Linked DNA regions of Longimicrobium terrae. The protein of the gene in region 1 interacts with the protein of each later gene in a pairwise test. Links are inferred from orthologs where the notes say so. Each region holds a gene or a part of one and is shown in the gene's direction. Other genes may lie near its edges.

Region 1 (5,160 bases):
TGCACGTGGGCGTCGGCACCTTTCGCCCGGTGGAGGTGGAGGACCCCGACGCGCACCCCATGCACTCCGAGTGGTACAGCGTCTCGGCGGATGCTGCGGAGGCGATCAACACGGTTCGCGCCGCGGGGGGGACGGTGTGGGCGGTCGGTACGACGGTCGTGCGCACGCTGGAATCGGTCGCGGGGGAAGATGGCGCCGTGCACGCGGGACAGGGATGGACGCGCATCTTCATCCGCCCGCCGTACCGGTTCCGCGTGGTGGATCACCTGATCACCAACTTTCACCTGCCGCGCTCCACCCTGATGATGCTCGTGTCCGCGCTCGGCGGGTACGAACTTACGATGCGCGCCTACCGCGAGGCGATCGAACGCGGGTACCGCTTCTACTCATACGGCGACGCGATGCTGCTCGTCTGATCCGGACGGGAACACGCACGGGATCAAGCCGGACCGCATGCCCGCGGTCCGGCTTCTTCGTATCCCGACACATGTTCTTTCAGCTCGGCTCAGGCGGCTTCTGAGTGGTCGAAAATGTAGTTTGCGTCACCTGCAAAATACCATAAATAAAACACTTGCGCATCGGAGATGTGGTGTCCATCTTGTGTGCGGATTGGTCTGCCTCCTTTCGCGCTCCGACTGCCCGGACCCATGCGCCCGACGTTTCGCTGGTTCACGTTCAGCATCGGCTTCGGCCTCCTGCCGTTCGGTTCTGCCGTTCTGCTCGCTGCGCTGACGTCGAGCCGGGCAACCTTCGTGATGACGCTGGGGGAGAACCTTCTGGTTCTGGGCTACGGGTGCATCGTGTTCATGGGCTTTGTCTCGGTCATGCTGCTGCGCGAGATCATCCGCGACGAGCGGGAGAGAGCCCGGCTTCGGCGGGAACGCCAAGTGCGGCGGCAGCAGGCAATCGGATCGCGCCCACGGCATCGCGTGGCGCGTCGGGGCTGGGGAGCGCTGAGCCAGGACCGGCGAGCCGCGTAGAACGGGCGCGCTTCACGACGCCCAAGGCCCGCAGCTACCGTCGGCGCCTTGCCTGAACCCCGCGCATCCGCCAAACTAGGGGTTTGCAATCGCATGCGATCCACGCGGGGAGGCGCCGCTGTTCGAGTTTGAGATCCAGGCCACGGAAGGCGCCGCGCGTGCGGGACGGCTCACGCTTCCGCACGGGGTGGTGCAGACGCCCGTGTTCATGCCGGTGGGCACGCAGGCCACGGTAAAGACGCTCACGCCGGAAGAGGTGGAGGGGCTGGGCGCCCAGATCATCCTGGGCAACACCTACCACCTGTACCTGCGACCCGGCCATGAGCTGGTGCGCGAACTGGGCGGGCTGCACGGCTTTCAGGGATGGAAGAAGCCCATCCTGACCGATTCGGGCGGCTTTCAGGTGTTCAGCCTTTCCGACATCAACACGATCGAGGAAGAGGGCGTCACCTTTCAAAGCCACATCGACGGATCGCGCCACCTGTTCACCCCCGAGCGGGTGATGGAGATCGAGCGGGCGCTGGGGGCCGACATCATCATGGCCTTTGACCAGTGCCCGCCGGGACAGAGCAGCCGCGAAGTGGCTACGCAGGCGTACGAGCGCACGCTGCGCTGGCTGGAGCGCTGCCGCACCCGCTTTGCGCAGCTGCCGGCCGAAGACCCGCAAGGCCCGGTGCAGACGCTGTTTCCCATCGTGCAGGGCGGCATCTACCCGGACCTGCGGCGCGAATCGCTGCAGGCCACCGTGGACGCGGGCGACTGGGACGGCATCGCCATCGGCGGCCTTTCCGTGGGCGAGCCCAAGCCCACGATGTACGCCATGCTCGAGGCGCTGCAGCCGGAACTGCCGGAGCGGCTGCCGCGCTACCTGATGGGCGTGGGGTACCCGGACGACCTGCTGGAGGCCATCGGCCGCGGCGTGGACATGTTCGACTGCGTGGCGCCTACGCGAAACGGGCGCAACGGCGCCGTGTGGATCGCGGGCGAGGGACAGGTGAACATCAAGCAGCAGCGCTTTCGCGCCGACGCGGGGCCGCTGGACCCCGACTGCGACTGCTACACCTGCCGCACCTACACCCGCGCGTACCTGCGGCACCTGTTCGTGGCGGGAGAGGGGCTGTGCATGCGCCTGCTTTCCATCCACAACCTGCGCTTTCTGGTGCGGCTGGCCGACACCGCGCGCGAGCGCATCGCGGCGGGCGACTTTACATCCTGGAGCGCGGCCTGGCTGGCGCGCTTTCACGCCGGTCGCGCCGCCCGCGGCTGACCCGCGGCATTCACGAACATACGGACCGGAACCATGGAAATCCTGCTTCTTCTCGCCCAGGCCAGGCCGGGCGGGGCCGCGAGCTCCTTCATCAGCGCGCTGCCCATTCTCTTCATCCTCATCATCTTCTGGGTGATGCTCGTGGTGCCGCAGCGGCGCCAGGCCAAGGAGCACCTGGCCATGGTGACCAGCCTGCAGAAGGGCGACCAGGTGGTGACGGCGGGCGGGCTGATCGGCGAGGTCGTCCAGATCAAGGAAGACCAGGTGCAGGTGCGGACGGGGCAGGCGATCGTGGTGGTGGAGCGCGCCAAGATCTCGCGCCGTCTGGCCGCGGACGCCGGGAAGTAGCGATGGCGATTCGCAAGATCGAGATGCTCGGCTCGGAGGTCCTGCGCCGCCGGACGACCGACGTGCCGAAGCCGGGACCGGAGCTGGACCGGCTGGTGGACGACATGTTCGAGACGATGTACGACGCCAGCGGCATCGGCCTGGCCGCCCCGCAGATCGGGTTGAGCCAGCGCCTGATCGTGGTGGACGTCAAGGAAGAGGGCGGCGAGCGCATGGCGCTGCTGGACCCGCGCATCGTGGAGTCCGGCGCGGACCGAGACCGCTACGACGAGGGGTGCCTGAGCATTCCCGGGGTCACCGGCTCGGTGGACCGGCCGATGACGTGCGTGGTGGAGGCGCTGGACCAGCAGGGAAACCCCGTGCGCATCGAGGCTGACGGGCTGCTGGCGCGCTGCCTTCAGCACGAGATCGACCACCTGGAGGGCGTGCTCTTTCTGGATCGCCTGAGCCCCATCAAACGCGCCATGCTGCTCAAGAAATACCGCAAGCTGGCGGGCAAGTGAAAGTTCTCTTCTGGGGGACCCCGGCCTTTGCGCTTCCCGCGCTCCTCTCGCTCGCGGAAGAGGGGCACGACGTGGTGGGCGTGGTGACGCAGCCGGACCGGCCGGCGGGGCGGGGGCGTGCGCTTTCCGTTTCCCCGGTCAAGGAAGAGGCGCTCACCATGGGCGTGCCCATCCTGCAGCCGGAGCGCGCGCGCGGCGACGAGTTCATCGCCAGCATCCGCGCGCTGGAGCCGGACATTTCCGTCGTGGTCGCCTTCGGGCAGATCCTGAAGCCGGAGGTGCTGGCGGTGCCGCGGCTGGGGTCCATCAACATCCACGCGTCGCTCCTTCCCGAACTGCGCGGGGCGGCGCCCATCCAGTGGGCCGTGGCGCGGGGGCACGAGACTACCGGCGTCACCATCATGCGGATGGAGGCGGGGCTGGATTCCGGGCCCATGATCCTGCGCGTGGAGGAGCCGATCGGCCCGGACGAGTCCGCGTCGGAGCTGGGCGTGCGCTTGGCGGAGATCGGCGCCGAGGCGCTGGTGGAGACGCTGGCGCTGATGGAGGCCGGCTCGGCGACAGAGACGGTGCAGGACCACGACCGTGCCACCTACGCGCCCAAGGTGGACCGCGAGACGGCGCGCGTGGACTGGACGCTGCCGGCGGAAGAGGTCGCGCGGCTGATCCGCGGGATGGACGACGTGCCGGGGGCCTGGAGTCCCCTGGGCGCGCGCTGCCCGGTGAAGCTGTACCGTTCGCAGGTCGTGGTGGATGCCTCCGGCGAGCCGGGGACCGTCCTTGCGGCGGACCCGCAGGGCGGGGTGCTGGTGGCCTGCGGGAGCGGCGCCGTGCGCCTGGGTGAGGTGCAGCCGCAGGGCAAGCGGCGGATGGGGGCGGGCGAGTGGGTGCGCGGCCGCGGCGTGGCGGCGGGCGACCGCTTCGGCGTGGACGCGTGAGCGGCTCCGCATCCCCCGCCGGGAGCTGACCGCGATGGCGACGCCGACGGTGGGACGGCAGGCCGCGCTGGAGGCGCTGGCTCGCGTGCGCGAAGGCGAACTGGCCGACCGTGCGCTGGACGCCGCCGCGCACGGGCTGGAGGCGCGCGAGCGCGCGTGGACGCAGGAACTGGTCTACGGCACCTTTCGCCTGCGCGGCCGCATCGACTACCTGCTGGGCCGGCTGGCGCGGGACGGGGTGGAAAGCCTGGACCCCGACGTGCTGGACGTTCTGCGGCTGGGTGCGTACCAGCTTCTGGAGATGGGGAGCGTTCCGCCCTACGCCGCGGTGTCGCAGTCCGTGGACCTGGTGCGCATGGCGGGCGTGCCACGCGCGGCCGGGCTGGTGAACGGCATTCTGCAGAACCTGCAGCGCCGCCGGGAGCACATCAGCTTTCCCGACGCGCGCGCGGACGGCGCGGGATACCTGACCACCTGGGGCTCGCACCCGCGCTGGCTGGTGGAGCGGTGGATGGAGCGCTTCGGGCCGGAGCAGGCGCTGGCGCTGGTGGAGGCGAACAACCGCCGGCCGGAGCTGTTCATCCGCCCGCTCGGCGTGAGTGTGGACGAGGCCGCGGCGCGGCTGCGCGCGGCGGAGATCGAGGCGGTGCGCGTGGGGTGGTCGCCCGATTCGCTGCGCATCGAGACGCCGGGGACCGCGTCGGAGGCGCTGGCCGCCGTCCCCGCCGTGGTGCAGGACCCCGCGGCGGCGCTGGTGGTGCGCTACGCGGACGTCCCCGCGGGCGCGACGGTGCTGGACCTGGCCGCGGCGCCGGGCGGCAAGGCGATGGGGCTGGCGGACGGCGCCGGTCGCGTGGCCGCGGCGGACCTGTCGAGGCGGCGCGTGCGGCGGGTGACGGAAAACGCGCGGCGGGTGGGGTGGGACGACCGCATCGGCGTGGTGGTGGCGGACGGGCGCATGCCGCCGTTCCGCCCGGCGGACGCGGTGCTGCTGGACGCGCCCTGCACGGGAACGGGGACGCTGCGGCGCCATCCGGACGGGCGCTGGCGGGTGACGCCGGACGACCTTGCCGCGCTCACCCGGCTGCAGGACGAACTGCTCGCGGCCGCGGCGGAGTGCGTGC
Region 2 (5,081 bases), on another replicon or contig:
ACCGGGCTGCAGCCGGGGCTGGCGGAAGTGGGGCCGACGGTGGCGGAGACGCGGGCGCTGATCACCAACTTCAACGGCCTGCTCACCAACCTGCAGAGCAACCAGGGCAGCATCGGCCGGCTGATGACGGACCCGGCGCTGTACGAGGAGACGCAGCGGCTGATCGTGACCATGCAGCGGCTGATGGCCGACATTCAGGCGAATCCGGGGAAGTACATCGCGGAGCTGCAAATCTTTTAGGGAAAGTGCGTGAGTGCTGGGTGCGTGAGTGCGTGAGTGCTCCGCGTGCATCCGGGGCTCGGGCGTGAGCGAGGGAATGAGGACAACCGGCGGGCGGGGCAACGAGCAGCGGGTTGCCCCGCCCGTTTTGCGGGGTGGAGCGCAGGCGGGGGGTGATGGTGTCGCCGTGAAGATGATCCAGGCGCGATGGGCGGAGTTCGCGGGCGGCCCCCACCCGGGCCGGCACCACCGGCCCACCCTCCCCCAAAAAAGACTGGGGGAGGGTTGTTGGGGCGGCGGGTTCGGTGCGGACCGGCGAATGCCCTGCGTGAGCGAATCTCGTTGAGCGAATGAATCCGCCGCTCGAACAGCGGGAACCCCCGACACCGGCCGCTGTCGCGTCCGGTTCGGGGCTTCAACCGCGTTTGGGGGCGAGCAGATTGGTTTGCGGCCGCAGTCCGCGGAGGCGGACTTCGTGTGTTTCGAGGCGCGGTTTCAACCGCCGGACAGAATCTGGCGCGCCCGCCGCGGTTTGCCTGCGGGCTGAGGTCTCCCCCTCTCCCGCTTGCGGGAGAGGGGGCCGTGGGGAGAGGGGTGCCCGCCGCCGCGCCACACCATCCGGATCACGATGAGTTGTCCTTCTCCCCTCTCCGTGCGTCTGTTTGCACGGGGAGGGGCCGGGGGAGGGGCCACCCGGCGCCGCCCCATCCTTTCCCCCCTTCCGCGCTCCCTTACATTCCCCACACGCACGGCGCTCGCCCGCCGCGGGCACCGCATGTGCTACAGTGTCACCGTGTCGTCTCCGCCGCGCGCGAGCACGAAGCCTGCTCACGCGCGGCCGGTGTGCACGGCAGCCGCGTCCTTCACCTGTTTCCACGCCCGTAGATGGCCCTGATCGTCCAGAAGTACGGCGGCACCTCGGTAGGATCTCCGGAACGCATCCGCGCGGTGGCGGCTCGCGTGGCGCGGGCGCACCGGCGCGGCGACCAGGTCGTCGTCGTCGTTTCCGCCATGGGCGACACGACGGACGACCTGATCACCCTCGCCCATCTGGTCACCGGCGCCGAGAACGCCGCCGCCCAGCATCCGCGCGAGATGGACATGCTGCTCACCAGCGGCGAACGCATCTCCATGGCGCTCGTGGCCATGGCCATCTGCCGCGAAGGGGTGCCCGCGCGCTCGCTGACCGGCAGCCAGGCCGCCATCATCACCGACACGCGCCACACCGCCGCCCGCATCCTCGAAGTCCGCGCGGAACGTGTGCGCGAGACGGTTGAATCGGGCGAGGTGGCGATCGTGGCCGGCTTTCAGGGCGTGAGCCGCGCGCGCGAAATCACCACGCTGGGGCGCGGCGGCAGCGACACCACGGCGGTGGCGCTGGCCTGCGCGCTGGGCGCCGACCGCTGCGAGATCTACACGGACGTGGACGGCATCTATAGCGCCGACCCGCGCCGCGTGCCCGCCGCGCGGCGCATTCCGGAGATTTCGCACGCGGAAATGCTGGAGCTGGCCGCCGCCGGCGCGCAGGTGATGCACCCCCGCGCCGTGGACATGGGCGTCCGCTTCGGCATGGACATCCGCGTGCTTTCCTCCTTTGTGGACGACGCGGACCAGGACGAATCCGGGCGCGGCACCCTGATCACCGAGAATCCCACGCTCATGGAAGAGCTCGCCCTTACCGGAATCGCCTCCGCCCGCGGCTTTGCCACCCTGGTGGTGCGCGGCCTTCCCGCCGGCATGCGCACGCCCACCGAGGTGCTCATCGGCATGGCCGAGGACGGCGTCAGCATCGACATGATCACCGAGGCGCCGCACGCGGACGGCCGCATTCTTCTGCAGATCACCATTCTGGAAGAAGACATCGAGCGCACGCAGACGGTCATCCGCCGCGTGGCGGAGAAGCTGGGCGCGCCCGATCCCGTCATGGAGGCGCAGGGCGGACTGGCGCGCATCGCCATGGTGGGAAGCGGAATGCAGGGGCGGCCCGGCGTGTACGCGGCCGCGTTCCGCACGCTGATGGAGGCGGGTGTGGACGTGGAGGCGGTGTCGACGTCGTCCATCTCCATCACCGTGTTCGTGGATGCGGCGCGGGAGAACGAGGCGCTGCAGGCGCTGCACACCGGTTTCGGGCTGGACGCGCCGGCGGCCGTCCCCGCCACGGCCTGAGGAGCGCGACCATGCACATTGCTCTGCTGGGCGCCACCGGCGCCGTGGGACGCACCATGCTGCAGGTGCTGCGCGAACGCGACCTGCCGGTGGACAAGCTGACGCTCCTTGCGTCGGAGCGTTCCGCCGGACGCGAGATCGAGTGGAACGGAAAGTCGTACACCGTGCAGGCGCCCGCGCGGGGCTGCTTTCGCGGGGTGGACTACGCCCTCTTTTCCGCCGGGGCGGACCGCTCGCTGGAGTGGGGACCGCGCGCCGCGGACGAGGGCGCCGTCGTCGTCGACAACTCCTCGGCGTTCCGCACGGAAGCCGACGTCCCGCTCGTCGTCCCCGAAGTGAACCTGGACGCGGCGCGCAACCGGCCGCGCGGCATCATCGCCAACCCCAACTGCTCCACCATCCAGATGGTGGTGGCGCTGGAGGCCATCCGCCGGGCGGCGGGGCTCACGCGCGTGGTGGCGAGCACCTACCAGTCCGTCAGCGGGGCGGGGGAGACGGGGCGCGACGCGCTGCGCCACGAACTCGCGGGCCAGGCGGATTCGCACTCGCCCTTTGCACGGCCCATCGCGGGGAACGTGCTGCCGCAGATCGGGTCCATCGACGGCGAGGGATGGACGGGCGAAGAGCGCAAGATCATGCAGGAGACGCGCAAGATCCTTTCGCTTCCCGACCTCGCCGTGACGGCGACGTGCGTGCGGGTGCCGGTGGATGTGGGCCATTCCGTTTCGGTGATGGCGGAAACCGAGCGGGAGATTTCCGCCGAGGAGGCGCTGCGCGTGCTGGCGGCGTTCCCCGGCGTGGTGGCATCCTCGTCCGCGGACGCGTATCCTACCGCGCGGGAGATCGCAGGGCGCGACGAGGTGTTCGTGGGGCGCGTGCGGCGCGATCCGTTTCTGGCCCGCACGCTGCACCTGTGGGTGGTCGCGGACAACCTGCGCAAGGGCGCGGCGACCAACGCCGTACAGATCGTGGAGGAACTCTCGGGTGCCTAAGCGGCGTCGGGAAGGCAGCGCCCGCACGCGGGCCGTGATCGAGACCAGTGCCGGCGGCGTATGCTACCGCTGGCACGAGGGCCGCGCGCACGTGCTGCTCATCCGTGACGCCTATCAGCACTGGGGCTTTCCCAAGGGGCACGTGGAAGGCGCCGAGACCGCCGCCGACGCCGCCCTGCGCGAAGTGGAGGAAGAGACGGGGCTGACGGAACTCCGTCTCGGGCCCCGGCTGCGCACCATCGACTGGTTCTTTCGCTTTCGCGGCAAGCTGATTCACAAGTACTGCCACTTCTACCTGATCGAATCTCCCTGCGGCGAAACCTGCCCGCAGCGCGAGGAAGGGATCACGGAGTGCATCTGGCTGCCGCTGGAGGATGCGATCCAGTCCATCTCGTACGACAACGCCCGCGAGGTGCTGATGCTGGCCGCCGAGCGCCTGCTGGGCGAGGTGCGCGCCGCGGTGGCCGCCCATCGCGCGGCGGAGTCGTCGGCCGAGCAGAACTGAGCGGCGGATGACGGAAACCGATCCGCGCGGGGTGGATTACGACTTCGTCCGGCGGTGCGCGCTCGCCCTGCCGGGAGTGACGGAGGGGATGTCGTACGGCACGCCGTCCCTGCACCTCGGCCGCAAGCTGTTTCTGCGGCTACGGGAGGATGGGGAGTCGCTGGTGCTCAAGACGGACTTCTACGAGCGCGACCACCTGCTGGCCAGCGACCCGGCCGCGTTCTTTACCGAACCGCACTACGACGGCTATCCCATCGTCCTCGTGCACCTGTCCGCCGCGCCGCGCGAGCAGCTTCGCGGGTTGATCGTGGATGGGTGGCGGCGCCTGGCCACGAAGAAGCAGGTGGCGGCCTACGATGCAGCGGCGGAATGAAGACGCAGTTCCATGTTGCGCGTTCGGACTGATTTAGACATCATTTGGCGCCACCTCTCGCAGCACCGGCCCGCTCCCGGCGTGCCGAAACGTTCGGTGCTCCGCAATCCGCTCTGGAGAACGTGACCAGCGAGACCCCCGAAGGCCGTCTGGAAGCCGTCCTTTCCGCCGTGATCGAGGCCCTTCCCTCGGCGGCGGGCCGGGAGCGCGCGCACCTGCTGAAGCGCGCGGGCGATGCATGCGTCAGCATGGGCGAGCCGCGCCGCGCGCTGAGCTGGTACGGGCGCGCGGTGGACCAGTGGCTGGAACTGGGCGACGCATCGCAGGCGGCGCTGCTGTGCAGGCTGATCATCTTTGTGCAGCCGGAGGCGGTGCGGGCGCGGTGCACGCTCACCTGGATTGCGCTGGGCGCCGAGCGGCACGCCGAGGTGGCGCCGCTGCTCAAGGACTACGTGGAGGCGGCGCGGCACGCGGGGCAGACGCAGGTTGCCGCGCAGCAGCTGGGGTGGATGTTCGAGGCCGCGCACACCGAGCCCACGCGCGCCCGCATCGTGGTGGGCATGCTGCGCCTGGGGGAGACGGAGCGCGCCGAGGCGCTGGCCGCGGAGCTGGCCGGAATGGCGCCGGGTTCGGGCGCGGCGGACCGCGAAGAGCTGTGGACGCGCGTGCTGCGGGCTGCGGTGGGGACGCCGGCTGTGTAGAACTGCATCTCACGCAGAGGCCGCGGGGGCCGCGGAGGTCGCGGGGAACAGACAGGAAAAGACGATGGGGTCACGCAGAGGAGCAGAGCCGCAGAGGAGAACTGAAGAGAAGACGAATCGAAGAA

Evidence for each region. The genes of interacting proteins can lie anywhere in the genome.
Region 2: the proteins of def (region 1) and HNQ61_RS17135 interact in binary tests that used the Escherichia coli proteins (3 or more experiments, as listed by UniProt). The link is inferred for Longimicrobium terrae from one-to-one orthologs.

Annotation. Positions count from the first base shown.
Region 1 is NZ_JACHIA010000015.1:34,287-39,446, forward strand. The notes cover bases 1,432-4,347. They hold def (peptide deformylase), read left to right. Parts: upstream 1,432-2,597; coding sequence 2,598-3,098; downstream 3,099-4,347. Other genes in these bases: tgt (tRNA guanosine(34) transglycosylase Tgt), read left to right, coding at 1,432-2,247; yajC (preprotein translocase subunit YajC), read left to right, coding at 2,281-2,595; fmt (methionyl-tRNA formyltransferase), read left to right, coding at 3,095-4,036; HNQ61_RS19920 (RsmB/NOP family class I SAM-dependent RNA methyltransferase), read left to right, coding at 4,071-4,347. Outside these bases: tRNA preQ1(34) S-adenosylmethionine ribosyltransferase-isomerase QueA, read left to right, coding at 1-416; HNQ61_RS19895 (hypothetical protein), read left to right, coding at 648-980; more of tgt, read left to right, coding at 1,099-1,431; more of HNQ61_RS19920, read left to right, coding at 4,348-5,160. UniProt on the Escherichia coli protein: Removes the formyl group from the N-terminal Met of newly synthesized proteins. Requires at least a dipeptide for an efficient rate of reaction. N-terminal L-methionine is a prerequisite for activity but the enzyme has broad specificity at other positions.
Region 2 is NZ_JACHIA010000011.1:31,149-36,229, forward strand. What follows is about bases 1,550-4,386. They hold HNQ61_RS17135 (aspartate-semialdehyde dehydrogenase), read left to right. Parts: upstream 1,550-2,396; coding sequence 2,397-3,377; downstream 3,378-4,386. Other genes in these bases: HNQ61_RS17130 (aspartate kinase), read left to right, coding at 1,550-2,385; HNQ61_RS17140 (NUDIX domain-containing protein), read left to right, coding at 3,412-3,882; HNQ61_RS17145 (MmcQ/YjbR family DNA-binding protein), read left to right, coding at 3,890-4,255; HNQ61_RS17150 (hypothetical protein), read left to right, coding at 4,378-4,386. Outside these bases: HNQ61_RS17125 (MlaD family protein), read left to right, coding at 1-240; more of HNQ61_RS17130, read left to right, coding at 1,105-1,549; more of HNQ61_RS17150, read left to right, coding at 4,387-4,956.